Regions from separate parts of the Paenibacillus sp. AN1007 genome, predicted to be linked through region 3. Evidence: riboswitches for the same ligand, from Rfam matches in the RefSeq annotation. Region 3 holds a riboswitch; each other region holds the start of a gene.
The links. A riboswitch is a leader RNA that binds a small molecule or an ion and turns the genes downstream of it on or off. The one in region 3 is predicted to bind cyclic di-AMP.
Positions count from the first base shown of each region.

Region 1: linked by a shared signal. The riboswitch ahead of ABXS70_RS09705 (3D domain-containing protein) and the one ahead of ABXS70_RS19245 (hypothetical protein) in region 3 are both predicted to bind cyclic di-AMP.
Region 2: linked by a shared signal. The riboswitch ahead of ABXS70_RS25635 (C40 family peptidase) and the one ahead of ABXS70_RS19245 (hypothetical protein) in region 3 are both predicted to bind cyclic di-AMP.
Region 4: linked by a shared signal. The riboswitch ahead of ABXS70_RS26010 (ubiquitin-like domain-containing protein) and the one ahead of ABXS70_RS19245 (hypothetical protein) in region 3 are both predicted to bind cyclic di-AMP.

Region 1 covers NZ_CP159992.1:2,125,849-2,133,555, reverse strand. Annotated here, with positions in the region: gene ABXS70_RS09730 (DUF4178 domain-containing protein) at 1-142, opposite strand, end outside; gene ABXS70_RS09725 (DUF350 domain-containing protein) at 173-574, opposite strand; partial or broken gene ABXS70_RS09720 (PspA/IM30 family protein) at 670-1,340, opposite strand; gene ABXS70_RS09715 (hypothetical protein) at 1,508-1,852, opposite strand; gene ABXS70_RS09710 (polysaccharide deacetylase family protein) at 2,008-2,814, shown strand; gene ABXS70_RS09705 (3D domain-containing protein) at 2,989-3,660, opposite strand; cyclic di-AMP (ydaO/yuaA leader) riboswitch at 3,663-3,857, opposite strand; gene ABXS70_RS09700 (amino acid ABC transporter ATP-binding protein) at 4,127-4,849, opposite strand; gene ABXS70_RS09695 (ABC transporter substrate-binding protein/permease) at 4,836-6,302, opposite strand; gene ABXS70_RS09690 (M20 family metallopeptidase) at 6,501-7,676, shown strand.
Region 2 covers NZ_CP159992.1:5,690,737-5,698,443, forward strand. Annotated here, with positions in the region: partial or broken gene ABXS70_RS25615 (PBP1A family penicillin-binding protein) at 1-1,911, shown strand, start outside; gene ABXS70_RS25620 (YwhD family protein) at 2,104-2,607, opposite strand; gene ABXS70_RS25625 (M1 family metallopeptidase) at 2,709-4,700, shown strand; gene ABXS70_RS25630 (hypothetical protein) at 4,711-5,556, shown strand; cyclic di-AMP (ydaO/yuaA leader) riboswitch at 5,819-5,956, shown strand; gene ABXS70_RS25635 (C40 family peptidase) at 5,975-6,430, shown strand; gene ABXS70_RS25640 (GNAT family protein) at 6,790-7,287, shown strand; gene ABXS70_RS25645 (cytochrome c) at 7,436-7,707, shown strand, end outside.
Region 3 covers NZ_CP159992.1:4,259,199-4,266,905, forward strand. Annotated here, with positions in the region: gene ABXS70_RS19235 (Nramp family divalent metal transporter) at 1-381, shown strand, start outside; gene ABXS70_RS19240 (HAD family hydrolase) at 584-1,282, opposite strand; gene ABXS70_RS19245 (hypothetical protein) at 1,432-1,860, opposite strand; cyclic di-AMP (ydaO/yuaA leader) riboswitch at 1,979-2,154, opposite strand; gene ABXS70_RS19250 (glutathione peroxidase) at 2,545-3,021, shown strand; tRNA gene ABXS70_RS19255 (tRNA-Leu) at 3,210-3,292, opposite strand; gene ABXS70_RS19260 (urease accessory UreF family protein) at 3,793-4,494, shown strand; gene ABXS70_RS19265 (XRE family transcriptional regulator) at 4,755-4,958, shown strand; gene ABXS70_RS19270 (hypothetical protein) at 4,987-5,616, shown strand; partial or broken gene urtE (urea ABC transporter ATP-binding subunit UrtE) at 5,716-6,410, opposite strand; gene urtD (urea ABC transporter ATP-binding protein UrtD) at 6,388-7,197, opposite strand; gene urtC (urea ABC transporter permease subunit UrtC) at 7,136-7,707, opposite strand, start outside.
Region 4 covers NZ_CP159992.1:5,770,459-5,778,165, forward strand. Annotated here, with positions in the region: gene yabG (sporulation peptidase YabG) at 1-632, opposite strand, end outside; gene rsmA (16S rRNA (adenine(1518)-N(6)/adenine(1519)-N(6))-dimethyltransferase RsmA) at 690-1,583, opposite strand; gene rnmV (ribonuclease M5) at 1,597-2,142, opposite strand; gene ABXS70_RS26010 (ubiquitin-like domain-containing protein) at 2,297-3,481, opposite strand; cyclic di-AMP (ydaO/yuaA leader) riboswitch at 3,750-4,002, opposite strand; gene ABXS70_RS26015 (TatD family hydrolase) at 4,244-5,011, opposite strand; gene ABXS70_RS26020 (HD domain-containing protein) at 5,351-6,628, opposite strand; gene ABXS70_RS26025 (AbrB/MazE/SpoVT family DNA-binding domain-containing protein) at 6,957-7,211, shown strand; gene rsmI (16S rRNA (cytidine(1402)-2'-O)-methyltransferase) at 7,458-7,707, opposite strand, start outside.

The DNA of each region.
Region 1 (7,707 bases), 2.1 Mb from region 3:
GATTCTGTACTCTGCCTATAACTTCGTAGGTGACCAGTGAAACTTCGCAAATATCGCCAGGTGCAAGCTGCAGCATTGTTTTTTCCGCCTTAGGCGGCTCCGGCTTTGTTAGTATTCCTTTAATACGTTTCCATACACTCATGCAAATTACCCCTGTTCCTTATCTTATGGCTTACAGGCAAGCTGCAATAATCAATGCGCCTACAATATGCAGTGCCCCGGAAAACAATCCATATCCTGTCTTGCCCTGCTGTATTCCTGTATCCAGATCCAGAGCAGCCCATTTGCGAATGATAAAGTGAACAACACTTTCCAGGATCAACAAAAGAACAAAAGATACAACGGAAACAAGCAGCGCTTCTCCAAGATGACCAGCCGTCGAAATTGAAGTTGCAAGCACGTAACCCTGTGCAAATAATTTCATGACCATCCGGGTGGTTACCGCCATATTACCAGCCTTGACTTCAGCAAAATCCTTATATTTTGTAAAAAGCGAATCCACATACATCAATACAAACAGCAAAACCGAACCTGAAACAGTCCAGACCAGCATCGCCAAAATGTTCAAATCCATTTACACAGCCTCCACTTATCAACATGATCCGCATTTAAAAGCGAAGGAGAAACACTGTTCTCCTCCGCTGTTTAACCCTGCTGAACGCCAAGGTGTTAGTTTTTATTTTCGTACTGTTTCATCAGTGCAGCAAGTTCGTCCTCGACAGCAGCATCCTTGCCAAGCTTCTCGAACTCTTCATCCAGCGATTTGCCTTTGGAAGACATTTCGTTGCTTGCTTCAGCCTGAGCTTCCATCTGCATCATTTTCTCTTCCATACGTTTCATGCCGGCACTTGCGGTATCAGAGCTGAATCCATTCAGCGCTTTGTTGATTTCCGTTTGAGCTTTGGCTGCATTGTAACGAGCGACCAATGTCTCACGTTTATTCTTCATCTGAGTCAACTGCTTACGCATCTCATCGAGTTTACCGCGAAGATTGTCTGCGGAAGCTTTGTTTTGGTCATAGCTGGCTTTGTATTCAAGCATTTTCTCTTCAGCAGCTTTTTCTCTTCCAGCGCGCGGCGGGCAAGATCCATGTTCTGTGCACGAGCTGCCGTGTGAGCCTGCTCTTCACGTTTCTTGACAAGCGCTTCCTGTTCCTCGAACAATTGCTTGAACTTCTTCTCAATGGCAATCTGAGCAGCTACGGCTTTCTCTGCATCTTCCAGATCTTCCTGCATGTCACGGATATATTGATCCGTCATTTTGATCGGGTCTTCGGCTTTGTCGATAATAGCGTTGATGTTGGACATTGTAAGGTCACGTAATCTTTTGAAAATGGACATTAGGTTATTCCTCCCAGTGGATATTACATTGTATATAAAGATACATACGCAGTAATCTGCAACTCGTTTCAATTTTGCGAAAAAAAATTAAAACGGATCTGCATCTTAGTATAAGGAGGATGATACGGAATCATGCTGCATATCAGATGTGCATCCATTAAATGATATTAATGATTGGATTCTTGTTTTTTATTCAGATGTTCATCCACAAGTCTCTCCGCCGTCTGAACAATTTCGTCGATCTGCAAGCGCGTAATGCTGTCAAAGTGGATACCCATAATTACGGTTACCGTAACTTTCAATTGCAGAGCCGCTTTGCGGGCAAGCCGCTCACATAATTCCTGTTCTTTATGTCCCGGGATATGCACCGTTGTACCGCTTACCCGTTCATGGTCGACATAGAACGTAGCTACAGCCCCGATATGAGCTTTCCCCCCTGTAACGAGAAATACCTTGTCCTGCCCTGCCTCAAAAACCTCTAAACGAATGGATTTCAAATCATATGTACTCATCGTCTCTCCACCTAGCCTTCTCTTTATATGATATATGGTGGAATTATGACTTTCATAACCTGATCTACACAATGAAACTTCTCACATTCGCATAAATGGTTCTCGTGAAGGGCATACCATAAAGAACGAAATTTCTGAAAAAAGGAGGCCGTCCAATGTTTAAACGCCTCGTTATGCCAGCACTCGTTATGGTTATATGTTTTGGGGTTTACCTGGTTCCTCCCGCGGCTGCTTCAGCAAATCACATACCTAATCTGCCCGAGCTTGATCCACCTGCATCCAGCGCCAATGATCGAGAAGAACAGCTGACTTTAGGTCAACTGCGTCAGAAATATGCGGATACTTTCAAGACAAATGGCCCGTCGACCAAACAGGTTGCACTGACTTTTGATGATGTACCCGACCCGAGGTTTACGCCGCAGGTACTGGATGTCTTGAAAAAATATAAGGTTCGCGCAACCTTTTTTGTGGTAGGCAGTCGGGCGGAAAAACATCCAAATCTGGTGAAACGTATGGTGAAAGAAGGACATATTGTTGGCAATCACAGCTACAACCATCCCGAATTCAGCAAGTTATCGATGACTGCTTTTCGCAGACAGATTCTACATACCGGGGATATCATTCAGCGACTGACGGGCTACACACCCAAATTGATTCGCCCACCTTATGGAGATATTAACGAGGAACAGCTGCGCTGGGCCGCCAAGCAGCACTACAGCATTATCAACTGGAATGTGGATTCGTTGGATTGGAAAGGGCTGTCCAAGGAACAAGTGAAACATAATATTCTGTCAGCGGTTAAACCCGGCTCCATCGTACTGCAGCATGCAGGCGGAGGTACAGGCTCTAATCTCCAAGGTACAGTGGAGGCCCTGCCAGATGTCATTGAGGAATTGCGACATCGAGGTTATGAACTGGTCACGCTGGACGAGATGCTGCAGCTGCCTAAGGAAAAACAATAAGACACCCGGCAGCCTTAAAGCTGATTGTATAGATAAAAATACAGGGTGTTCCTATCGGTAACCATGAATCTTACTCATTCATGACAACAACCAAAGAACACCCTCTATATGTTAGCGTATCATTTTTCTCTGAATCCCATCAAAGAATCTAGGGAGTTAAGTCAATTTTACTTTTTATTTTAAAATGTAAAGCTCAATATCCTGAAAACCAAATGAACTTACGAACTGTTTGCTTCCCGGAATAAAAATGTCGATGCGGTTGCCTTTGATGGCACTCCCTGCATCCAGAGCAGTAGCAACGAAAGCCTGTTTAGGCAGTCCCGGGTGCGTATGCCCCGTCACGAGAACTTTGGTTCCAAAAGGAATCACCTTCGGATCTACTGCAATCGTGCCCAGTTCCAGCGGGTTGCCAAAATAATCAACTGCTCCCCAGCCCCCGTTCTCGGAAGCATCTGCGGAATATGCTGTAGCTTTCACGTTTAAGGTCTTACTATAGTCAAATGTTTTACCCCAGGCTTGGACAACTTTAGTATCCGCGCTTACATCCAGACTCGCTGCTGTAACCGGTTTTTCCTCTGACTTCATCTGAACCGGGGCTGCTTGCGCTTTATTTTCCTGACCTGGAATTGTAATTTTCAGACCACCATAGATGTTATACGGTGAAATGTCTTTATTGGCTTTAATTAATGTGTCCATGGCAATACCATACTGTTTGGATAGGGTGAAGAACGTATCCCCCTCTTTAGCTGTATGAATCGATTCCGCGTGAACCGGAACGGTTTGAATCAACAGTACGGATGTCAGTAATGCAATGGCTGTCTTGGCTATACGTTTTTTGTGAAACATGGTCTTCCTCCTCATTATGCCTGCGAAGTTAGTTGTCGGATTCGGATGGAGGAATCCACCCTATAGGCTGTAAATCACATGCTGAAGCATTATGTACCCTAATTCACCCCTAGCGGCGCGCCGTTCTTATGAACTGACACGTCTGCACTGTTACATCCCCCACACTTCCACTTCGGAAGTTTCGGCAGCATTCAATATATCACAATTTTGTAACCCTAAGCTGTAGTAAATGTTACCAATTAGCGACCGATCTTCTTTGGTCCTCCGGGATTTGTAAGATAACTCCAGAATTTCACATCCTTTAATCAGTCCGTTTATCTCTTACATGGGTAACAGAAACGTTACTTATTTTGTTTTGAAGCCCTGATTTCATTCCTTCTTATGTGAAATGCAAAAAAGCAGCGTTAGCGGACCTCTGCCGTTAACGCTGCTTTTGCTATAAATCCACTCCAGGAAGCGGGATGATTTAGAGTACTTTTGCGAGAAAATCACGTGTACGCGAATGTTTCGGTGCACCGAAAACTTCATCAGGCGTACCTTCTTCAACGATAACCCCGCCATCCATAAACAGGATCCGGTCACCAACCTCACGCGCAAAACCCATCTCATGGGTAACGATGACCATGGTCATGCCGCCCTCGGCAAGACGTTTCATAACTTCCAGTACTTCTCCAACCATCTCCGGGTCCAGTGCAGATGTGGGCTCATCAAACAGCATAACATGCGGCTGCATCGCCAGGGCTCTTGCAATTGCGATCCGCTGCTTCTGTCCACCAGACAGCTGATTAGGATATACATCTTTTTTATCAGCCAAACCAACCGTTTTCAGAAGATCATCGGCAATTTTGTTTGCTTCAACTGCAGATTGCTTCTTTACCTTGATTGGCGCAATCGTAATGTTTTGCTGCACCGTTTTGTGCGGAAACAGATTGAAATGCTGAAATACCATGCCCATTTTTTCTCGCGTAGCATTAATATTGTGCTTGGGATCGGTAATTGAAACACCTTCAAAATTAATTTGTCCCGATGTCGGCTGCTCCAGAAGGTTCAGACAGCGCAGGAATGTACTTTTACCCGAACCCGAAGGACCAATCACTACGACGACCTCACCTTTACCGATGGATACGTCGATGCCTTTCAGCACATCATTTTTGCCATATGATTTGTATAATTGTCTAACGTCTATCACTTGCACCCAACTTCCTTTCCAATCGACCCAGCAGCTTGGACAAAATGAATGTCATGACGAAGTAGATCGCTGCCGCAATAAGGAATGGATTCATTCCTTGGTACGTAATGTTTTTAACTACACTTGCCTGATACATAATATCCACCATACCGATGACGGAGATAATGGATGACTCTTTAATGATGGTCACGAACTCGTTACCGATTGCCGGAAGTACGGCTTTGAAAGCCTGCGGCAAAATGATATAACGCATCGCATCACCTCTGCCCATACCGAGTGAACGAGCAGCCTCCAATTGACCACGATCCACGCCTTGAATCCCTGCACGGAAAATCTCGGCCAGGTACGCACCACTGTTGATGGAGAGTGTCATAATCCCCGCCTGCAGTGCGGAGAAGTTGATGCCAAAGGTCAAGGACACCCCATAGTAGATAATCATGAGCTGAACCAGCATTGGCGTGCCTCGAATGACTTCTACGTAAGCTGTACCAATCCAGCGCAGAACGGCCAGATTATGAAGACGGAACAGGCAGATAATCAAACCGATGATTACCCCGAACAGGACACCGAGAGCCGATAACAGCAGCGTATATCCCACACCTGTTGCATAGAAGCTTTTATACTGCCAGAATACTTCAAAAATATTTTGTGATTTGTTCACTTTATCCGCCATCAGGAGACTCGCATCCGTTACCATCTGGTTGATTTTATCTTCGCTTTTCAGACGCTCCAGCGTTTGATTCACTGCGGTCAGCAGCTCTGTATTGCCTTTGCGAATCCCGATTGCCGCTTCAACCTGCTCTTCATCCGGAACTGCGGCTGCCAAACCGATAATATCATCCAGATAACCAGCAGCCACCGTATCCTCGACAATCGCCGCATCGACACGTTTCGTTTGAAGCTGCAGCACGATATCGGAGATTTTATCCAGAGAAGTGAGCTTCGCGCCTGGAATTTTCTGTCCAATCGATTCCTGAATGGAGCCTTTTTGTACACCGATTTTGGTATTCTCCAAAGACTTCATGTCCGGAAATTTGTCTTTGTCCACATTGCGGATCATAATGACTTGTTTGGATTTGTAGTACGGCTCAGAAAAATCAATACTTTTCTTCCGCTCATCTGTCGGTGTCATGCCTGAGATGACCAAATCTACGCGACCGCTCTGCAGCGCAGGCAGCAAACCGTCAAATCCCATATCTTCAATAACGAGTTCGGCGCCGAGATCTGCCGCAATTTCTTTCGCGATCGCAATATCAAATCCGACGATCTCATCCTTACCGTCAATGACTTTGTGGAATTCGTATGGTGCAAAATCGGCACTCGTTCCAAGCACCAGTTTTTTACCTTTTGAGCTGCTGTCTGCCGTTCCGCTCGCCAGCGCTGCAGGTGCAGCCGCCGTTAGAAAAAGAAGGAATGTTAACAGCATTACGGTGTAACGACTTATTAATTTCAACCCTGTTCTCCCCTTACAATGCTATAATTACTTTTACATATTGATTCGTCAGTCATGTTGATGACTGAGTCATTATAAAGTACAATGCATGATTATGCAATGTATTTTCAAGATTGAATTCTGACTTGTTTCTGAAAAAATACTGCAAAGATGTTATAATCAATAAATTATTTTCATTTTTGCCTAAGGAGTTTACCTATGACACCCAACAAAACACAAATATTTAACGTTATTGATCAATATGCTTCCCGTTTCAAAGATATTTCATCATATATTGGCGCTCATCCTGAACTTGGAAATGAGGAATATTTAGCATCAGCCCGTCTAAAGGAAGAATTGTCTTATCATGGATTCGAAGTAGAAGCTCCGGTTCTTGGGCTGGACACCGCTTTTATCGGTACCTATGCTTCAAGCAAGCCTGGTCCTACCATTGCTCTGTTATGTGAGTATGACGCCCTGCCAGAGATTGGCCATGCTTGTGGCCACCACTTGATCTGCATGATGAGTCTGGGTGCGGCCGTGGGACTAAAAGCAGTTGTTGAAGAAGTAGGCGGAACAATTAAAGTGTTTGGTACCCCTGCAGAAGAGACACGCGGGGCTAAAGTTCCAATGGCGGAAGCTGGATTATTCGATGACTGTGATGCCGCACTTATGGCACATCCATTCTATGCTTATGAAAAATCAGGCAGCTCCCTGGCGATTGATGCTGTACAATTCGAGTTTCATGGCAAATCGTCCCACGCAGCAGCCAGTCCGCATGAAGGTATTAACGCACTGGATGCTGTTATTCAAACGTTTAACGGCATTAATGCGTTCAGACAGCAGGTCAAGAGCACCGTTCGTATTCATGGCATTATCAACAGCGGCGGTCAAGCCGCCAACATCATCCCGGATTATGCTTCTGCACAGTTTTATGTGCGCGCAGCCAGCCGCAAGGAACTGAACGTACTGACTGAGCGTGTCATTCAGATTGCACAAGGCGCAGCACTCCAGACGGGATGCAAATTGGTAACATCCAACTATGAAACGTCTTACGATGAAATGGTTACAAATGAGACGTTCTCTGACGCGTTCAGCCAGAATTTGCTGCAGCTTGGCATCCCGCAGGAAGAAATCGTTAGCGGAAATGACCACGGCTCCATGGATATCGGCAACGTTTCCCTGAGATGTCCGTCCATTCATCCTTATATCCGTGTGGTGGATGAAGTTCATACGCTGCATTCCATTGAATTCCGTGATCTCGCGCTGCAGGAGCGTGCACTGGACGGGATGATTTTGGGGGCCAAAGCGCTTGCCGCCACAGCTTACGATGTTCTGAGCAAACCTGAACTGTTGAAAGCAATCCGTGAAGAGTTCGAAAAAGTAGTTCGTTAACCTCAAAAGCTGTCCAAGGGGTGGCAGTCAC
Region 2 (7,707 bases), 1.4 Mb from region 3:
ACTGGATAGTCAGGGTGAAGTCATCGCTACCTTCTCTGCTGGCGGCAAAGATTCGATTCCCGTTCAACTGCAGGATATTACTCCAGATCTGGTGAATGCAACGCTGGCTGTAGAGGATCGCAAATTTAGGCAGCATTTCGGCTTTGACATCCAGGGTATGGGGCGGGCAGTTCTTGTCAATATTCAGCACATGCGAATGTCTCAGGGAGCAAGTACATTAACGCAGCAGCTGGCACGAAACCTCTACCTATCCCATGAGAAAACCTGGACACGTAAAGCCAAGGAAGCAATGTACACCGCGCAGCTTGAGATGAAATACAGCAAAGATGAGATTTTGCAGATGTACCTGAATGAGATTTATTACGGTCACGGTGCTTACGGCATCGAAGCGGCGGCCCAGATGTATTTTGGCAAATCGGCCAAACAGTTGGATCTGGCAGAAAGCGCCATGCTGGCAGGCATACCGAAGGGTCCAACTTATTATTCACCCTACAATCATATGAAGAATGCCAAGGACCGGCAGAAGATTGTACTGAAAGCCATGATCGAAACGGGTAAGATTACCCAAAAACAAGCTGACAATGCCTATGAGGAGATGCTGAAGTTCAAACCGGAGAGTGAGCGCAAGACGGTGGAAAATGCCCCTTATTTCCGCGATTATATCCGCAACCTTGCAGTGAGGGAGCTGGGCATCAGTGAAGCGATGCTGGACCACGGAGGACTGAACATTTACACCACACTGGATTTACGTGTGCAGCAGGCGGCTGAACAGGCTGTCGCCAAGGGGATGGATGCAAAAAGCGAGCTGGAGACGGCTCTCGTATCCATCGACCCTCGCACCGGATACATTAAAGCGATGGTTGGCGGCAAGAATTACCGTACCAATCAGATTAACCACGTGCTGGCAACGACACGTCAACCAGGATCTGCATTTAAACCGATTATGTATCTCGCTGCCCTGGAGTCGAAGCAGCTCACCAGTGCATCTATTTTCAATAGTCAGCCTACTCTGTTTCATTATGATAATGACCGCAAAACCTACAAACCCGGTAATTTTGGTGATAAGTATCTGGGCGAGATTGATCTGCGGCAGGCCATTGCGGCATCGGATAACATCTACGCCGTAAATACCATTATGAAAGTCGGTCCTGAGAAGGTTGTGAGTATGGCTCAAAGTCTTGGTATCACAAGCAAGCTGAGCCCTGTCCCTTCTCTTGCGCTGGGCACTTCACCTGTCAGTCCCTTGGAGATGGCTTCCGCTTTCTCCGTTATTGCAGCCGGGGGCAGCGAACGCCGCCGATTGCCATCCTGCAGATCACGGATGCTGCAGGGCGTGTACTGTATGAGTCACCTCAGACCAAAGCAGAAACCGTGGTTGAACCGGCAGCAGCTTATGTATTAACCCGTCTAATGGAAAGTGTCTTTGAGCACGGGGGAACAGGCAATCGGGTATCTGCTGCGATTAAACGCCCGGTAGCAGGCAAAACAGGAACAACAAACACGGATGCCTGGCTTGTCGGATTTACCCCGGAGCTTTCCACCGCCGTGTGGGTTGGTTATGATCAAGGAAAAGCAATCTCCACGTCGGATGGCCGTCGTGCGGCCCCAATCTTCGCCCAATTTACGGAACAGGCTTTGGCAAGCGTACCGCCCAAAATTTTCAACGTTCCTGATCAGGTCGTCAGTGTCTATATCAACCCGGAAACCGGCAAGCTTGCAGGTAACGGCTGTGAGGAAAAGCGGCTGGAAGTGTTTATTGAGGGTACGGAACCTACAGAGGTATGTCGGGGTAAAATGGAACTACCAGATTCCACACAGGACGAAAAGGCACGTAAGGTTGAAAATCAGAAAGGAATACAGGAACAAAAACATTCCTGGTGGAGTGACTTCAAACGCTGGTGGGTAGAGTGACGCAATTCCGCAATGACTTGATTGCGTCATGGACTTCTCAGCCTGCAGTTTCCAATCGCGGTAATAGAACATTTCATAAATATACAGCCAGATGAATAGGACTGGACTGAATAACAGCAAGCATAGTTACAGCAAGCAAAACAAGCCCCGAGATCAGAAGTTCTGATCCGGGGCCTGTTCTTTTTTTGCACCTTAAGCGAGTGCTTCTTTCAACTCATCCGGTGAAGCATTCCACCACTCTTCATTATGAGAGATCAGAAGTGTCTTCAGCGCTGCTTTCTCTTCCGCTCCCAGTTCATCCAGCATAAACCGACGTTTCAATGCATAATCCATCCGGTTCACGTGATCCGCGAGAAGCTTCCAGCCGCGTTTGGCCTCTGTATCGATCCACATCTCACACGCCGTCGCTCCACCGTACAGCTGCCCTTGCTCCGTACGATCCACAGCTACCCACACCAGCCACACTTGACGTCCGTTGGGAACATCTTCTCGATTCGTCGAAAATTTGATGCCGCGCTCCACCTTACTCTTTGCGTGCATTGCACCGACGTCAATCTTGGCTTCACCCTGGTCAATGATGACCGGAGAAAGGTTGTTCAGATCAATAGAACCTGCGCCGAAGCCTTTGTGTTTACTTTTGGCACTCACGATATTCAAGGCAATCTGTTTCTTGCCGTTTTGCTCATTTTGGTCCATGTTTATAGCCTCCAAGAGTTGATACAAATATTTTAACTAATAATCGGCCCATTGCAAACATATACATGCTGTAGATGCTTGTCAACGGGAGGTATTTATCGATGATTCCACGACGCGCCAAGAGCTGGCTCACCGCATCCCTGGCCCTGTGTTTGCTTGCCGGAGGGATATGGATCATGCTCGGTTACAATCGTTCCACTTCATCTGAACTGCCCATACTCGCTCCGGAATCGGGCAAGCCCCACCTTAAAGCTCCAACCCCTGCCCCCCCGGAGAGCGTGCAGTCTCCTACAGCCGAGGTGTACAGCAATCGGGTAGTGGAATACCACATGGATGTAAAGCTGACCGAGGGGAACACACTGCAGGGCACACAGGCGATCACCTGGATCCATCCGGGGAAGAAAACAGTGAACGAGCTTTATTTTCATATGTACCCTAATGCATTCTCCTCTGCAGATAGCACATTTATGAAGGAATCCGGCGGTAAGCTTCGGGGCGATGTCATGCCGGTAGATGGCTATGGCTCCATGAAGTTTGTTGATATGCAGACAGAGGACGGGCTTTCTCTGCTGCACCGGATGCAGTATGTACAGCCGGATGACGGGAACATCAAAGATAAAACACTGATTAAAGTGCGGCTGCCGAAACCCGTAAAAGGCGGGGAAAGCATTACAATCCGCACAATGTTCGAAGTGGAGCTGCCGAAAATTTTCGCCCGGATGGGCAAAACCAATGATTTTGTTATGGCAGGTCAGTGGTTCCCTAAACTCAGCGCCTACGAACCTGCAGGAAGAAGAGGCCGTACAGCAGAAGGCTGGAACCTGCATCAGTATCATGGCAATTCCGAGTTCTATTCCGACTTTGGCATCTATAGTGTTCGTATTCGGGTACCCGAAACATACAAAGTAGCCGCAACCGGATTCCCAACCCAACAGGCTGTTCTGAAAAATGGGGAGAAGGTGTACCAGTTCTATGCCGATGATGTACATGATTTCGCTTGGGCAGCCTCACCTGATTTTGTATATGCAGAGGAGCCCTTCTCAGCTCCTAACGTGCCGGGTGTGCGCATCAAGCTTTATCTCGACCCGGCACACCAGGATCTGAAGGAACGTTATCTCTTTGCCGCCAAAGCCGCATTATCCAATTACAGCAAGTGGTTCGGACCTTATCCATATGCCACCTTATCTATTGTAGTCCCGCCTAAAGCGGCAAATGGCGCTGGGGGAATGGAGTATCCAACCTTAATTACGGCCTTCGGAGCCGATGATACAACCCCAGGTTACGATCTGGAGCGAACGGTGGTGCATGAAATCGGGCATCAATACTTCTACGGCATGGTTGCGAGCAATGAATTTGAGGAGGCCTGGCTGGATGAGGGATTCACCTCATACGCAGAAGACAAACTGATGGAACAGGAATACGGGCTAATCCCGAACCTGCCTGTACAATCCGGGCTGATCACATCTCCCGCTCCATTAACACAGCCCTCCTGGAAGTTTGACTCACAGCAGCAGTATGCATCCAACGTATATACCCGGGGGAAGCTCGTACTGCTTGGCATCGAGCAGCAGGTCGGAGCCAAACAAATGGAACGCATCCTTTCAACCTATGTTAAGAAATATCGCTTCAAACATCCGGCAACGGCCGATTTTCAAAAGGTAGTCGAACAAGTTACCCGGGCCTCTTGGGCTGATTACTTTGACCAATACGTTTACAACGACGGCATGGCTGACTTTGCCGTGGAGAGGATCAAGGTTATTCCTGCGGAAAAGGATGGGGAAACCTTGTACGAATCCTCAATTACAGTTGTCAAAAAAGGAAGTGACTTTCCGAAGGTTCCTGTTCGGATCGCTTTTGAGGATGGACATACCGTAACCAAGCAATGGGACGGCAAGGAGGATCGCATTACCTATAAACTCACGTATACCTCTCCCGTCTCCTGGGCGATGACCGATCCCTTATATGACATCGTGCTGGAGAACCGCCATATGAACAATTTCCTGAGAACTAAACTGGACGAGCAAGTCCAGTCCCGCTGGAATATGAGTGCTGCGAAACTAATTGAAGCTGTATTCGGAGGTCTGTCATGGTGAGGTGGAGACGGTGAAAGCAAAAATTCGCGAAGGCTGGTTTCTCGTCCGTCAGCATATGTTCATTGCTGCAATTTTATTTCTCTATCAGCTTGTATGGGGCTATTTTATCTACCGGTTGGTTCAGTCGGCAGTTGTTCCTCTCCTGCTTCGTTATCCGACCGAGGATGCTGGAGAGCTGAGCACGCTTTTGTTCAAAATGGAGAGCCAGCTGCGTCTGTCCGGCCCTGAGGTCCAGCGCTATCTCTGGATTCTGGGAGGGATGCTGCTGCTTCGCCTGCTGGTCAGCCCTCTTATTCAGGCAGGCCTGCTCTATTCCCTGCAGCATTTCAATGCCGCAGAAGAACGTATTCCGTTCATTCGCGGCATCCAGAAATTGTGGAAATCGATGTTGCTGCTGCACCTCATTCGCACAATACTTATGCTGCTTCCCGCTTACTGGCTCATACCTAAACTGTATTCAATCTTCATGGACAGTTTCCATTCTATTCATCTACTGCTGCCCGGCATCCCATATGCTGCAGGATGGATCATCTACGGATGGATTGTGCACCATATGATGCTCTATATGCAGTTCGGTATCTCTGCTCCGGGAGAAGAAGGAAGTCTTCACGGAATGCTCAAAGGGCTCTGGATTGCTTTAACCCGCATCTTCACAGTCATTGGCATCATCCTGATACTCGGAATGGTGCACTTATTCATCTTTGGTGTATTCACATCTGCCTCATGGTTCTTGACCGGACTTACCGGACTGATTCTACAGCAGACATATCCGCTTGCCAGAAGCCTGCTCAGCATGTGGAAAGTATGTGCCCATTTCCGCTTATGGCAGTCCACATCGTCCCCTAATACTGACTAGATCATTTAAAAATTGTTACCATCTCATGTTAAACAATTCATCCATTGTGATGTGTAAATACGCAAACCTCGACCTTCCCCCGTCAAAGGTCGAGGTTTTTTTTGCTAATTTTACTGCTAAACGTTGCCAAAGCACCACTCCTCTGGTACAATAATCGCAGTGAGTTTTTAGTAACAACTTTGTAATCTTTAAATCCTTATTTGTAACAACTTTAAATCTAAACTTTAAAATTAAATTTTCTTTTCGTTTTTTTACAGGTGCACAACTAGCAGAGCCAAATTCCTTGCACCTGGGAAGCGGGGGAACCAGTTATGGGTGAATTGATCTTGATACAGAGGGATCATAGGGGACCTTCAACCGAATCCTTAAGCTAACCTCGCAGGCATTGGAAGGGGTATATCACTTGTTTAAGAAGAAATTGACCGCAGCAGTACTTAGCCTCACATTTGCATTATCACTTGGTGCAGGCAGCGCATTTGCAGATTCTAAGATGGATAAAGTCATCGATTCAGCAATGGGAACTACATACAAAAGCGGAGGCACAACGCTTGACGGTTTTGACTGCTCCGGTTTCACACGGTATGTATTCGACAAACTAGGTATTGATTTGGCTCGCCAATCCAGCTCTCAATATGACATGGGTGATTCCGTATCCCGCATGGAGATGAGACCTGGCGATCTGGTATTCTTCAACACAACAGGTAAGGGCGTATCTCATGTAGGTATTTTCGTAGGAGATGGCAAGTTTGCGCACTCTTCTTCTTCCAAAGGTGTAACCATCAGCTCTCTTAGCGAGAACTACTGGGCTAACCGCTACATTGGCGCTAAACGGATTATGAGCACGGACACTTATGAGTCACTGGCCCTTGAGTAGGGACAAGCTGTAATCAACATGATGTTGGAACCATTAACTATACTGTAACGAAGTAGAAGCATAAACAGAACCGCCCGGTACATTCTCCGCAGGAATGTATCCGGCGGTTTTTTTGTACTTCTATCCCCCTGCAGCTGCTGCTCACATCCATCATTACATGTATGCGAACCATCAGGGTTCATTTTACTTCGTTTGTCCGTGCCCTTATGATGTTTTTACCCATCCCGTTATAATATAAACGGAATGAGCCGGACTTTTGTTTCATTTTTTTTCTGAAAATTGAAAACTTGCCAAATGAACAGCTCTTTTGTAGAGTGAACAAAGAACGGGTAACGGAAGAGAGGAGCACACACTGTTATATGAAGAATGAAGCCCCTTTGACGTTTCGTGTTGTACCGATGCAGGAAGAACACGCAGCACTTATATGCAGCTGGCAGTATGATCCGCCATACAATATTTACAGCTGGCTGCCTTGGGATCAGATGAAAGCACTGGAAGTCGAATTTGGAGATGCACGGCTGCGTCATGAGCAGTATGCGATTATCCTGGATCAACAGGATCAGGTCTATGGGTTTGCTCAATATTTTCCGCTTCAGGGTGTGACACGGATTGGCCTCGGAATGCGTCCGGAGAAGTGCGGTCAAGGACAGGGAAAAGCCTTTGTTACAGCTATCGTTCAAGAAGCCATTCGCCGTAATCCTTCTAACGAGATCGATCTTGAAGTACTTACCTGGAACAATCGCGCCATTCAGGTATATCTGAAATGCGGATTTGTCATCCAGGATACATATGAACGTCAAACCCCGACCGGCCTGATGCCCTTCCACTGCATGGTCTACGAGGGTCCGAGAGAGTAAATTGCAGATAAAATGGTCTCATTTTGTCTCTCTTTTGTGATTAGTTCAAAAAATTACCACAAAATGCTATGATGTAACGACAGCTTCCGTTATAATGATAGGGATAGTTTGGGTTAGATGATCTTTCATTCTGGAGGGGACACAAGGGATGCACAAATGGATCATGAGCGGGGTATTTTTTGCAGCATGTGCTTTAGCTATTGTTTTAATGTTTACGCTTCCAGGTAAAGAGGAAGCGGCTCAAGAAGCCAAACCGTCCATGCCTGAAGTAGCTATGGATGCCGGACAGGCTGAGACGCTGGTGAAAGCGAACTGCATCTCTTGTCACGGTGATCAGCTTCAAGGTGGGGTAGGTCCTGCACTTGCCAACATCGGTAGCAAGGATGATGTGGAGAAAATCTACTCTACCATTGTCAAAGG
Region 3 (7,707 bases):
GTTGCTTTGCTCGCATCCGGTCAAAACTCCACCCTTACAGGCACACTGGCGGGCCAAATCGTCATGGAAGGTTTCCTGAATATCCGTATCCCGGCATGGCTGCGCAGACTGGTCACCCGTCTGATCGCAATTATCCCAGCTGTCATCGTCACCGCAATTGCGGGTGAACACGGCACAGAAGAACTGCTGATCTTAAGTCAGGTCGTTCTATCTCTGCAATTGCCTTTTGCTGTCATTCCACTTGTCATGTTTACAAGCGACAAAAAAAGCATGGGACCTTTTGTCAACAAACTTTGGCTCAAAATCGTTTCCTGGATCATTGCTGCCATCATCGTTGTGCTGAATGTATATCTCATTATCCAGACCATCATGCTGTTCTAACCTATATAAGGCGAACGCTTCGCTTTTCAGGTTGTTCCTTTCAATCAACGTTTCTGTGTAAAAAGGATTTAGGCTTATATCATTCCAAAATAAAAAAAGGCTGATGTGCCGCAGTACACGGGCGCATCAGCCTTTTGGTGTCTTTGCTTTGTTAAGCCACCCAGACACCTATACCTCGAATCCGATCTCATCGACCAGATCGTTATATAGGTTTACTTGCATCGTCATCAGGTATGAGCAGGGGCAGCAGTTCGTCCAGTGATTCAACAGTCCAGTCCGCCCGCTCATCTTCCGACGTTTCGGGCTGAAACCTTCCGTATCCCTGTAAAATACGGATGGTATGCAGGCCCAGGCTGCGTGCTGGTATGATATCATTATCGATTCGGTCTCCGACCATCACCGCTTCTTCTGGAGCACATCCAGCTTGTTTCAGCGCAACCGCATACAGCTCCGGGTCCGGCTTGGACACGCCTTCTTCCGCTGAACAGGCCAGAACATCGACATACTTCCGAAGTCCGTAACTCTCCAGCCGAGTCTCAGTTCCAGGACTCTGATTGGCTATGATGCCAATACGATAGTAATGTGAGAGCCGTTCCAGCACCTTGGCCGCCGAAGGGAAGGGCCGCTCCAGTTCTTTGCGGAATTTCAGCTTGTCCTGAATCTGCTTGCGGTGATCTTCATCATGAATATATGTACGTATTGCAGCTTTCATTGGCCACTGTTCATAATTACGATAACAGGATGCAAACAGCTCTCGTACCGCTTCAATTTTCACTGGATAGCCATAAGCACAAGCTTCACGAACGAATTGACCGATGATATCGTCTACCGGCTCCCATTCATCCACCAGCGTATCCCCCACATCAAAAAACAACCACTTCAATCCGGCAATATCCGGCACGCCGATTCCTCCTCATAAGCCGCAGGTCACCCCTAGCTTGCATACTGTATCCATAAAAAAAGAAGACCCACGACAAGCATGAGTCTCCTCAAATTCCGTTAGTCTATAGCTGCAATTATAGCAGGCGTCTTACATCGAATCAATCTCAATCATAAGCTGCTGACTTCAGCTTCCTGTTTGCTGCAGCTGTTGAGAAGGAAACCGACTTCTCCGTTCAATGAATACACGATTTTGTCAGCCCCCATCCCCCGATAAATCCCTTTAGGATGGCTCTGCTCTGTGATCACACACAGGGACTTGGATGTCCATGACCGGCAAATCTGCAGATAACGGCAGGTCAAGTTCAGACTATTTTCAAAAATAAATACATTCCCTACACTGCCCTGCGGCAAAAACCATTTTTCAGCCGCTGCCGTATTCATGCGGATCACATGTTCTACGCCAATCTGGCGAAGTTTGCGCTCCTCACCAGCACTATTCGTCAGAACGGCAAAAGGCATTTTTTTGTACATCAGCAATTTCACAAATTTACGTCCAGCTTCATTCGGAGCCGTCACCAAAATCATCTCTTTATCCATTGTTCGTTCCTCCCTTGGCGTGAAAAGACAACAAAAAAGAAGCGTGGGGGACCAAGGCCTCCGAAACGCTTCTTAAATAATCCATGACGAAAACGCCATGAACCAGCGTGCGGTTTGCTGCCTCTCCCTTTAACGCTTACGAGGTTAGCTGACGGATTCGGGCGCGAGAGTCGCCCTATTTCCGGCTGTCACCGGAAAATTCACCCCATGGATGTCTGCTGCTGTAATACAGCCCATCCTGTTGGTTCCCCCGTTTTCCACCCTTAATGAATGGAAACTCAGCGATTAAAACATCGTTCGTACATCTTGAATAAAGAACCGATCGATATTATCGTTTGTTTCGTTTTTCAGGTATAAATTTATTAAAATTCAAATTACGCTATGAATCATACACCTGTGCCATGATGATGTAAAGTGCGGCCAGATCACTGAATCGTCAGATTTCCGGCAATAATCTTCAATAATAACGCTTACAATGAGGTTATACGCTATCCAACTCTTCCAAGCTGTCTAATTCTCTGCCGCACAAAAATGGATCATCACATTTCACAACGATTTCAATCTTACGTCGATCTTACACACCAAGGATGGTCATAACAACGCAGAAGCCAAATAAGTTTTGCATTACTTAATTGCATAAAATATAATGAATGTATCTAGAACAAGATGATGGAGGCGATCCCTATGTCAGTTTATGATTACAAAGTAAACACCCTTCGCGGACAAGAGATTGAGATGTCCGAGTATCGCGGCAAAGTGTTGTTAATAGTAAATACAGCAAGTCAGTGTGGTCTCACACCTCAATTCAAGGGCCTGCAGGAGCTGCAGGATAAATTCCAGGATGCTCCGTTTGAAGTGCTTGGGTTCCCAAGCAATCAGTTTGCGCAGGAGAAAGGTTCCTCCGATGATATTGCCGAGTTCTGTCAGATGAATTACGGTGTCAGCTTCCCTATGTTTGAAAAAATTGACGTCAATGGCTCCAGCGCCCATCCACTTTTCCAACATATTACCAAAGAAGCACCCGGCCTGCTCGGCTCGAAAGCAATCAAATGGAACTTCACCAAATTCCTGGTTGACCAGAACGGGAAAGTAGTGAAACGATATGCTCCGCAGACGATACCAGACAAAATTCAAGAGGATATTGAGGCTTTGTTGAAATAAACTATATTTTATAAAATGAAAAAGCGATCCGAAACCAAAGAGCCAAGGCTCAGGCTTCAGGATGGCTTTTTTTCGCTGTACCCGCTTCAACTAGTTCAGAACGTTCCATTGAGCTGCGGAACTTCAGTTCTGATCAAAGAAAAGAAGCTTTCCATTATGGAAAGCTTCTCAGGTATCTCTTCATATAATGCGGTCGAGAGGACTCGAACCTCCACGGGCATACGCCCACTACCCCCTCAAGATAGCGTGTCTGCCATTCCACCACGACCGCATGTCGTAAATTATCGGCAACAGAATTGATTATACCGGAATCTTATTTAAAAGTAAAGCAATTATCTAGATTTTCTTGTGCAGCCTGAATATAACACTTCTTTTTATACAACTCAGCTTCCTTTCTCCTTTCATTTTTCATTTAACTGCTCAAATTCCATCTAACTGCGCAAATTTTTGTCATAACTCTGAAGTAAGCACATAACATTAATCTGATTGCGAAAAAGAGGCCACACGAAGACGGAGTAAATCCATCCGTTTTCGAAATAGGAACTTTAGAAGAATCAAATTATTTTATCACAAATAAGCTTGTGTAAGTTTATATAACACAAAATACTTACCAGGCCTATACAAACGTCTTTTTTTCTGTTAACTATTGACAAAACACCGATTATTATGTGAAAATATATATCATATAATTCGGATTTACACACAAATTTTCAAAAAAACCTTTATCAAGTTAGGAAAATTTACACAACTGTACACAGGAGGCGAAAGATCTTGAATCGTGGGAATAAGCTTCTCGATTACGCGAAACTGCTTGATCCCTCTGTGCAGGTTGGAGGGTTCTCCCATCTCTTCGGCATGAACACCCATATCAAGGAAGGCTCCATACGTACTGCCGAGGATATCGAATCGTTCATGCGATGCCAGCTTCACCCTAGTCTTGTGCGTCTTGAAGGCATGGCGATCAAAGGCATCTACACCGCAACAGATCATAAGGACACCTGGCGTGTCGCTTTGATCGACAAACTGGTCCATGTACAGCGCACACCCGCTGAACTTCGAGAACAAGCATCAGCTATAGGCAAACGTTTAATCAAACTCTCGCGCGCCCTGCATCCGTGGATTGACTTCAGCCCGCTTGAACAGATCTTCGCAAAATACAATTCCGTTGGCTGCCTCCCTACCGTTCACGCCTGGATTAACCACCACCTTGACATCCCCGTCGAAGAGGCGGTTCTCGGTTACCTGCATTCAGCCATGTATGCTTGTATATCCGAAGCCTCCAAAGTTATCCCTCTAACTGAAGAAGTCACCAAGGAACTGCTGGGTCGTCTGACCACAGACCTAGAGAAGGAATGGACGACCGTGAGCACCTCTTCTCCAGATGGACATATGCCCCCCGCATCCCTGTCTATGAAGCCCTTGTTCCCCAACTTTCACATGCTCGGGGCAGGCCTCCATGCTTACAGAGCATAACTCTCCCCGTTCCACCCTTCTATAAAAATGCATACAAAAAAACACGCCGCAATCCCCTTGCTGGCGTGTTTTTCACTTTTTTGCAAGCTTATAAAAACGTATTTACGTCATATTAATTCAAAAAATACACTTATTTCCGTATTTTTTAATTGTTAGATGACGCAAATACGTATATAATGGAAATCACAGCTCGCATTTCTATATATCTTACACCAATACAAGCTTGCTGAATACTATAATCCATTCAGGAGTGAACCCTTTTGAACAAGAAAAAACCAGTCACTCCGTTCGGATGGGCTATCAAACGACGCCTAACCGAACTGCAGGTCGATCAGAAAACCTTTTGCGAACAGCATGGCATTCCACCCTATCGTCTGTCCAACCTTATCCACGGCACACGCAAAGCAACCAGATTCAGGCATTTGGTCGCTGATATTTTGGACATCCCCGAGGAGCTGCGATAACCATTTTCATCAAAGGAGGATTTCTCTCGTGAGATATGTGACATCAGACCTCGAAAGCTTGTCTTTCCAATCGACCAACCATCAGCTGATTATCGTTGATCAGCATTGGATGATTAGGAGCTGCAACCGAGCCTGGGAACGCGGGTTTCATAGACCTTTTTCGCACACAGCCCGCTGTCACAGGCATTACCTGCATTTGATGGAAGCCTGGGCGGCGCAGCAGAAAGATATTCTTCCGGCTACCACATTTGCACAAGATCTGAGACACAACGTCGTTCCGTTTAAGCAAACCCATACATACGACATCTCTGTGACCACCCCATATAATGAAGAGAGATGGTTTCGTGTAGAGCTCACTCCACTGCATGATGGACCCGCAATGGATACTGCCCTGGCTCTCGTAGCTCACACCGACATTACCGAACAGAAAAAAACAGAGCTTCAGCTAAGGCAAGCCCTGACTGAAGCACGTACATTATTCGGCCTATTGCCCATTTGCGCCGTCTGTAAACATATTAAAGACGAATCGGAGGAATGGAGCTCCGTCGAACATTATTTGGAGAAACACACCTCTGCCGAGTTCACACATGATATCTGCCCTGAATGCATCCGCCGGCTGTATCCGAAATACTCCAACGTACTCGACCAGCCTCATTAAACCTGCACAGCATAGGTCACACCTCCGTACATTCAACACCATTACAGCATGCGCACATTGGAGTCAGGCACGAAACAAACACGGATAGCCCGGACTGCATTATACAGACAGATGATATTCAAACTGCGATATATCCAGCTCATGCGGTGCTCCCTGCAGAGCCATAACCCCTCTGTCCATCACATAAATATAATCCGCGGCACTGCGCACAAAATCAATACTCTGCTCCACCAACAAAATTGAAATATCGCCCTGCATTTTCAGTTTGAGTATTACCTGTCTGATATCCTCAACGATGGAGGGCTGAATACCTTCCGTCGGCTCATCCAGCAGCAGCAGGCCAGGACGGGACGCAAGCGCACGAGCAATGGCAAGCTCGCTCGCTGCCCACCACTCAAGTCACCGCCTTGACGTCCATACATGGAAGCAAGTACCGGAAACAGATCCAACACATCCTCAGGGAACGATTGATTCCCGGAAGCATTCCTTTCCAGTCCAAGCAGCAGGTTCTCTTTCACCGTAAGCTGGGGGAAAATCTCCCTCCCTTGCGGCACATATCCTATTCCCGCCTTTGCCCGTTTAGCCGATTCGAGCGAAGCTAGTTCCTGATGGTTCCATTGAATACTGCCTTTACGCGTCCGAATCAGCCCCATCAAGGTTTTCATCAGCGTCGTTTTCCCCACGCCATTCCTTCCCATCAGACACGTCACTTGACCAGACTGCACTTCCAGATCCACACCACGCAGCACCCGGCTCTCCCCGTACCCTGACTCAACGTTCTGCAGCGTCAGCATTTGCCTTCCCCCTTTGGCCCAAATATACCTCAGCTACCCTTGGATCAGCCTGCACTTCAGCCATCGTGCCTTCCTTGAGCAGCTGTCCTTCGTGCATCACCGTCACCTTCGCTGCAAACTCCCTTACAAACTCCATGTCATGCTCCACAACAACGACCGAACGTTCGGCCGCAATATCCTGCAGCAGTCGTCCCGTCTTATAGGTTTCCTCATCCGTCATACCTGCGGCCGGTTCATCAAGCAGCAGCACCTGCGGCTCCTGAAGCAGCAGCATTCCGATCTCCAGCCACTGCTTCTCTCCATGAGACAGCGCACCTGCCCGCTCGTTGATTCGATCCTGCAGGCCCGTCTGAAGCATGACACGCTCGATTACCTCCCCCCTTTTGCCACGTCTATGGATTCCGATCGTTCGAAGGGGAGAACGCTTCGTCTCCGCCGCCAGCGTCAGATTCTCTTCCACCGTCAGGCTGGGGAATACGGAAGGCGCCTGAAACTTGCGACCCACTCCTTTACGAACAATCTGATGTTCTCTCAGCCTCGTCAGTTCCGTTCCGTCCACCAGCTTTACCGAACCGGATACCGGTTTGGTTTTGCCGCAAATCACATCCAGCATCGTCGTTTTCCCGGCACCATTAGGTCCGATCAAGAAATGCAGATCACGTTCAAACAGCTTCAGATTCATGCCTTTAACTGCAGTAAAACCACCAAAGGTCACCGTGACCTCCTCAGCGGCCAGTATCACCTGAGGCTCCAAAGATTTTCCGTTTTTTCGAAGCAGTCTGGACATGCGAACTCTCCCCTCTCCGACGTACCATATGGACGACATTTCGGTATACACCCACAATGCCATTCGGCATGAACAAAACAACGGTGACAAAAAGCCCACCAACCACGAACAGCCACCCCTCCGGATAAGCCTCACTTATCCCCGTTTTAGCCGCATTCAACATGACAGTACCAATGACCGCGCCAATCAGGGTCCCGCGTCCCCCCAAGGCAACCCACAGCACCATCTCAATGGAAGGTACGATGCCCATCATGGATGGCGAGATAATGCCCACCTGCAGCACAAACAGCATGCCTGCTATTCCCGCAAGTGCACCCGACAAGGCAAAGGCAAGCGTTTTATAACCTGCGGGGTCAAACCCCAGAAATCGAACCCGATTTTCTCCATCACGCGCAGCTTCAAGCACCTGCCCAAAACGGCTGTTCACTATCCGGCGGCAGAACACATATGCGAGCACCAGAACAATAAGAGTGATATAGTACAGCACAATCGTGGTGCCCGCTGCATGAA
Region 4 (7,707 bases), 1.5 Mb from region 3:
GACTGACAGGCCCCTGCAATAATGGTCAGCGCATCAAGATGACGCTCATACTGCCTTGCGACCTGAATGGCCGAGACAAAATTTTGTGAATTTTTATAACTCCCCAAACTATAGAGATCATAGGGCTGCCTTGTCTTTAACACACCATCATGACCAGTAATCACTACGATATCCGGACGAACTTTGGGCAGCAGGCGGTATAACGTATCTGCCATTGCTGATTCATGCACATACTGTCCTTCTGCAGGAACACGAAGCTGTTCATACAGATTCATGCTTTTTTTCAAATAATTCGGGTCACCATCCAGGTGCAGCACCTTGCCGGGCATTTCGAAATACGCAGGCTCCTGCTGTGCAGCCCATTCCTGCATCAAACCTTCCCGGTTACGCTCTGCCTGCTCCATACGATGCTGCTGCAGGCGGGAGAGCGTCTGATGGGCTTTAATATGTGCCTGACGCGTTTTTGCACTCTGTGGTTCGTAAGGAACCTGTATCAAATCGTCCACCGGGGAGTCAGCCAGCAGCCGGAACTCGGTCCCTTTAATGACCGCAGCATCTGACTGGAGTCCTTCTACCCGAAAAGTCACATCGCCACCGTATGACTTCCGAACGACCAAGTCTCCGATATTCATCACCATTATCACCTCTACCCCATCGTATGGGCAGAGACCCGGATTGGTTCATTAAAATTACAGTCCGCCGCGAACCCCGGCTTCCCACATTACCGTGCTGAGGGTCGCATACTCCTGCAGACTTAATGTCTCTCCGCGCCGTGAGGGCTGTATACCTGCCTGCTCCAACAGTTGATCCGCCTGCTCTCTGTTCTCCTTCGAGAAGAAGCGGGCTTTAAGATTGTTGGAGATTGTTTTTCTCCGCTGCGCAAACGAAGCCTGCACGACTTCAAAATAATGCTGTTCGTTCGGAATCTGCACTGGAGGCTGGTCACGAACCTTCAGCTTAATAACTGCTGACTCTACGTTAGGCTGCGGGATAAATACGGTAGGCGGTACCACACAGACCAGTTCCGGCATACTGTAATACTGCACGGCAATACTCAGACTTCCATAATCCTTGGAACCTGGTGCCGCCGCCATGCGTTCAGCTACTTCCTTCTGGATCATGACCACGATGCTGTCTACAGGCAGCTTCTCTTCCAGCAGCTTCATCATGATTGGCGTCGTTACATAATAGGGAAGGTTCGCAACAACACTTACTTTATCAACCGAAGCGAAGTCTGATGCAAACAGCGCAGCCAGATCCAGCTTAAGAACATCTCCGTGATGAATGCGTACATTGGGATACGGCTCCATGACCTCTCCAAGGATCGGCAGCAGACGTTGGTCAATTTCCACAGCCGTAACAGGACCAGCCGCACGCGCGAGGCGCTCCGTAAGAGCTCCAATCCCCGGACCAATCTCCAGAGCGCCCTTGGACTCGTCCAAATCGGCAGCGCCCACGATTTTGTTCAATATATTTTGATCGATCAGGAAGTTCTGTCCCAGACTCTTCTTAAAGGAGAATCCATGCCTCTGAATAATTTCCTTAGTGCGTTTGGGTGTTGCAATTTCAACGGTTTGTTCCATGTCTTTCATAACCTCACAATCCTTCACGTTCGATTTGCGCTAATGCATCGGAGAACTCTTCTCTTGTAATCTGGAAAACACTCAGCCGTTTGTGAAACTGTTTGCCGTTGCAATACCCGATCCCCAGCAGGTTGCCCATCTCCATGCGTCTTGCTGCAGCTTGCGGGTGTATAATCAGTCCTGCCTCAATGAGGTCTTCCCAATCAATCAGACTTGGTGCACCTTCATAGGATGTGTGTACACGTGCCAGAGCATGACGTATGGCCTCCGGTGAAGCATTCTCAACGCCGATATCCCCTTTACGTGTCGCATCTGCCTCTGGAATGAACGCATGTTTGCAGCCTGGAATCTTATTGGCAATGATTTTACGAATACGCTCACCCGCATGGTCCGGATCTGTCAAGATGATGACACCCCGTCTCTCCTGAGCAAGTGCAATTCGCTTCAGTATACGCTGATTAATAGCAGAACCTCCGGTTTCGATCGTGTCTGCTTCAACGGCCCTTCTAATGGCTACCGTGTCGTCACGGCCCTCCACAACAATTACTTCTTTTATCATGTTCCAATTCTTCCTTTCTAACGCAAAAAGAAGAGGAATATCCTCTTCTCTGCCAAACGGCGGAGGAGACTGAATTCAGACTCCTCCGCCGCATATTCCGCATGAATCTTCATGCAACTATTTTATAGCATTCCCATTTCAAAGTAAAACGATTTTAGTTCGCTTCCGGCTTCACGGGTCCAATCACATATACCGTTTTGCCTTTCTTACGTCCGAAATTCAGGGCATGCTTCACACTGTCATAATAAACATCAATTTTGTTGCCTTTAATCGCACCACCGGTATCTTCCGCACGACGGAAGCCTAGGCCCTCGATGTATACCCACCAGCCAATTGGAATGACTTTCGGATCAACTGCGATAGTGCGGCCTTCCGTTACACGAGTACCGGAAGCTGTCTTCGTACCAATGCCTGGCTCTTCAGCAGAGTAGGCTGTCATGGATACATTTTTCAGAACTTTAGAATATTTAAAAGAATTCCCGGAGACCGTAATCACCTTGCTGCCCGAGGCAGATGTTTTCTTCGAGTTCGATACTGCTGTTTTGCTGCTTTTCGAAGTTTTGGCCGATACCAATTGAACCTCTGGCTTTTTCTCAACCGGCTTCGCTTTTGTACCTACTGCAATAACTTTGTCTACACGATTGGAAGCAATCGTTTTGCCGACCATTTTTTTGGAGACGAGTTCTCCATCTTGAAACACTTTTTCGATATGCTGCACAAGTGTGCCTTCCTGACCTTTCACTACTACACGATTATCCCCTTGGAACAAACTAGGATCTGCTGTTTTGACAACCTTGTAGGCAATCGGATGCTTCACGTCCACTGTACGCTTTGTTACACGCACTACACGAATCTTCATATCCGATTTTACAGTAGTTCCGAGCGCTGGATACACTTTATCATGCTTTGCAACTTCAATACCTGATTGCTGAATTACATCTTGTACCGATGAATCGGTTGTATACAGAGTCTTGGTGTCTCCGTCTGCCGTAATGTTAACTGGGATGGCCCGCTCAATAACGATTCGGTCTCCGTCCGTAATCGCCCCATTCATGGGCATGGATACCTTGTCGTGAGGGCTGACTGTGATTGACTGCTCCTCCAGCATTTCCTGAAGCATTCCTGTACGAGTCTCTACCACTTGAGCTTTGCCGTCAATAACCAGTGAAATCTGCTTCCCGGCCTGACCGTAAACGACTAACAAGATCATGATTGCAAGCGCAATTGAGAATATCGCGATCAGTGCCATTTGACGCAAGTTCTCATGCTTCCACCGCAACGCGAAAGACTTACTGGATGATCGTGACTCATGGGTCTCTTCTGGTTGGAATCTGCCCACTTCTCCGTCCTCCTTCATAGCCTCGCCGTCTAAAGTAATGCATGATGTCTTTGACGCGACTATACCAAATTTTCTACAGAACACAGATCAGAGGTAATGATCGGTCCTGCACCATGAACCCCTCTTCGCAGCATGATGTCATCCTCCTGAATACTTACCGTATGATGACTCTATTTCTTTTATTCAAAACAAAAAAAGCCAAAGAAAGAGTGTAAGAGACTCTTTCGTGGCTTCCGAATGATTTGAATATCGGAAATTCATGCACGAGGTTGCCTCTCTTTTTCCGCTTGCGAGGTTAGCTGTCGGGTTCGGGCGAAAGAGAGCCGCCCTATCTCAGGTCACCCGCTCATGGCGGACGCCCTTGAATTCACCCCGAGACCCAAAGAAGAAATCAAATACGGCTTCGCAGAACATTCCACTGTTTTGGGTCAGCGAACGATGCGCATCGGCTGCATTCACCGATGTTTAAGCCCTATTGGTTCCCCCGCTCTCCATTAACGGAGACTCAGCGAGATTGATTCATGAAAGTAATGTTGTCTTATCGGAAAGTGTCCCTTTGTTCATCCCCCGAACATCTGTCCAATTTTCCGCACAACAATTCACTGAAAAGATGATATCCTGTTTTGATGCATGTTGTAAAGCATGGATCAAGTACGTTTTTCTAAATATTTGGTTAAAATATTGTAATATTCTTCAATAATTCGAATCAAAGAGCAAATTACCTCTCGTTAGCTTCCTTTTTCACCTGATTTACTCCTTTTTTTACCGAATCCCAAATCGTTCCATGGCATTTTTGGTGGTTATTGCAGCAATTTCCTCCACCGAAATGCCTTTAATTTCCGCAGCGGCTTCAGCAACCAGACGTACATGCGCTGTTTCATTTCTCTTTCCACGATAAGGGTGAGGTGTAAGATAAGGGGAGTCTGTTTCTAGAAAAAATCGATCCATCGGAACCTTGGCCAGCACCTCTTTAGGCTGCTTCGCATTCTTGAATGTGATTGGCCCTCCAAAAGAAAGATGGAAGCCCAATTCCAGACACATTTTCGCCGTCTCCCAGCTGCCTGAGAAGGAGTGCATCACACCGCCAACCTCACTCGCTTTCTCTTCACGCAAAATACGTACAATATCCTCATGGGCATCCCGATTATGGATGACAATGGGCATATTTAATTCACGTGCCAATGCAATTTGTTGTCGTAATACGCGGTGCTGTATTTCCTTAGGTGAGGTGTCCCAGTGATAGTCCAGACCGATTTCACCAATGGCTACCACCTTTTCGTGTTTGCACAAAGATGCAATCCATTCTAAATCACCCTCCTGCATCGTGATTGCATCCACCGGGTGCCAGCCTACAGCTGCATAGATGAAGTCATACGTTTCAGCCAGTTTCATCGTCGTTGGAATCGTCTCCCGATTAAAGCCAATGTTGATCATACGAGTAATGCCTGCATCAACAGCCCGCTGGATCATGTCCTCTCGGTCTTCGTCGAATTGTGGTGCATCGAGATGTGTATGTGTGTCGAATAACATAGTGTTTATTTCTCCCTTCATGTCGAAAATCGAATACCGATTATATGCATTAGAATTTTGAATTTATTTTTTTGAAACACAAATTTTGATTGGGACATGCCGCGATTTCTGTATTTTCACTTTTAATACTCAAGCTACTATATATAGAAGGAAAATAAAAAGTCAAATCTACATCTTGCAGCTAAACCGGATTTAAAACTGTATATTTACTCACTTTGATTACAAAATTATGTCGATCTACATATCCTCGCCATTAAAGCAGATTAATGTATCATGTAAAATAGCTCTTTTAGAAAGTCTTTTGATATCAAAATGTTTCACCTGCCGCATCATTCATGATTACAAAAAATAGGGGCGTATATGGGACGGTAATTCATGAAGGATGGCATCAACCTTGTTCTGAGGATAGTACAGATGATGTTTGCCCAGATGAAGTCCACTGATCGAACGTACAATATCAGACACTTCTGACAACTCGTGCAGCTTGTCCTGCCTATCCAGTAAAAGAATCTGCTTATCCGTGGATTGATCTGGACGAAACACGTCGTAAGGATTATCCGTTGGGAAATCAACCTCAAGATCGTATTCCGGATTCAACCCTGCATGAGCAAAAGCTTCCCTAATTTCTTCAACCATGTCCAGATCCGTCTGTTCGAGCTCCACATACTTATACAATCTGCGATCCATAAAGCGTTCGCACAGCTCACTCAGAACAGTATCGTCCTCTTTACGCCACTGCATAAAGGCTGTTTGAATCAATGATTCATCAAGCTGCAGATATTCATCAACGGAAATTTCTCCATAAAACAGTTTGGGCAGTGGTTCTACCATAAAGCGGAACGGAAAGCTCTGCTCCACTAATGCTTTTGCCCGTTTGAAGATTTGCCGTAATATAATTTCCGAGCTTCGCGTTACGGGATGGAAGTAAATCTGCCAGTACATCTGGTACCTTGACATCAGGTAATCTTCTACAGCATGCATGCCGGACTCTTTAACCACGATTCGCCCATGAAATGGACGCAGCATCCGTAGAATACGGTCCAGATCAATTGTGCCATAATTTACGCCTGTAAAGTAGGCATCCCTGAGCAGGTAATCCATCCGGTCAGCATCAAGCGGGCTGGTCACCAGATTCACAACGATTGGTTTATCATATGTTTTCTGGATGACTGAAGCCACCTTCTCGTCAAAATCAGGAGCGTACCGTCTTAGAATCGCCCCTACTTCGGTATCCCCCTTGATAATGCGGCACGTCCAGTCTTCATGATTCATATCAAAAGCTTCTTCAATGGAATGAGAGAACGGTCCATGTCCAAGATCATGAAGCAGGGCAGCACACAAGGCCACCAGTTTTTCTTCCTTTGGCCAGTCTGAATAATGACTTCGTTCAAACTGTGAGATGATTTTGCGAGTAATTTCGTATACACCTAAGGAGTGGGAGAAGCGACTGTGTTCTGCCCCATGAAAAGTAAGATAGGATGTTCCTAATTGACGAATGCGGCGCAGCCGTTGAAATTCAGGTGTATTGATCAACTGCCAAATAATCGGTTCTTGCACATGAATGTAATTATGTACCGGATCTTTAAACACTTTTTCTTCTGTCAGACGATGTTCCATTTCATTTCACTCCTTTTAAAAAATTATCTTAACCTAAATATTATCGCGTTTGGCTTCATTTTTCATCAAAGATTCGACACACTTTGACGAATTTTGTCGAATAAAGAACTTTTGTCGTTTTCCAAATCGACAAAGCTGACATGCATGTTCAAATATGAATTTACGCTCTTAACCCCTTACCACCAGCAAACTTAAGAAAAATACCCTTAATTTTAAGCTAATTTTAAGGTTGACTGTTTTGGGAATCGTTGGTATGATGAGTATCATAAAACATAAAATAATGTCGAATAATGACAATGATAGTTAGCTGAGAGGAGCACTGATTATAATGATGAAATCAACAGGTATTGTAAGAAAAGTGGATGAACTGGGACGGGTAGTTATTCCAATCGAATTGCGCCGTACACTCGGTATTGGTGAAAAAGATGCTTTGGAGATCTATGTTGACGGTGAGCGCATCATGCTCAAAAAATATGAGCCAGCTTGTATCTTCTGCGGTAATGCAGAGAACGTTACGTACTTCAAAGGCAAAATCGTTTGTAACGAATGTATTTCCGAAATCCCTGCACCTGTCGCAAAATAAGAAGAAACAGGCATACTGGAATTATTCAAATTGTTAATTCTAACCTTTCTATATTCCTTAATAACCTTCCCGGTGAAAATCACCGCTGGAAGGTGTTTTTTTATCTCTTCAAAGAGCAGACACACATTTTTCACATTTCTACGTGCTGCCCTTTTTACATTTTAAGGTTATATTAAGGTTTCTTTTAAGCTCCTGCTCATTATTTCTAACCATTTCAGGGCTCTCTTCAGATTCAGACTTCATAAATTACTCAATTAAAGCATTATAGACATCGCGTTTGGTCAGACCCCGATCAGCTGCTGTTTTTTTCATCGCATCCTTACGGCTGTTCCCTTCATTTTCGTAGTGTTCCACATGTTTCTCCAGTGACATAACCTGCCACCAAGCTTCCCGTTCAGCTTTACGTTCCTCTTCTCTAATCCCTTCAACCAACAGACAATATTCACCCAGAGGTGGATGCTCCTCCAGCCATTCAATGCATTCCTGCAGACTGCCT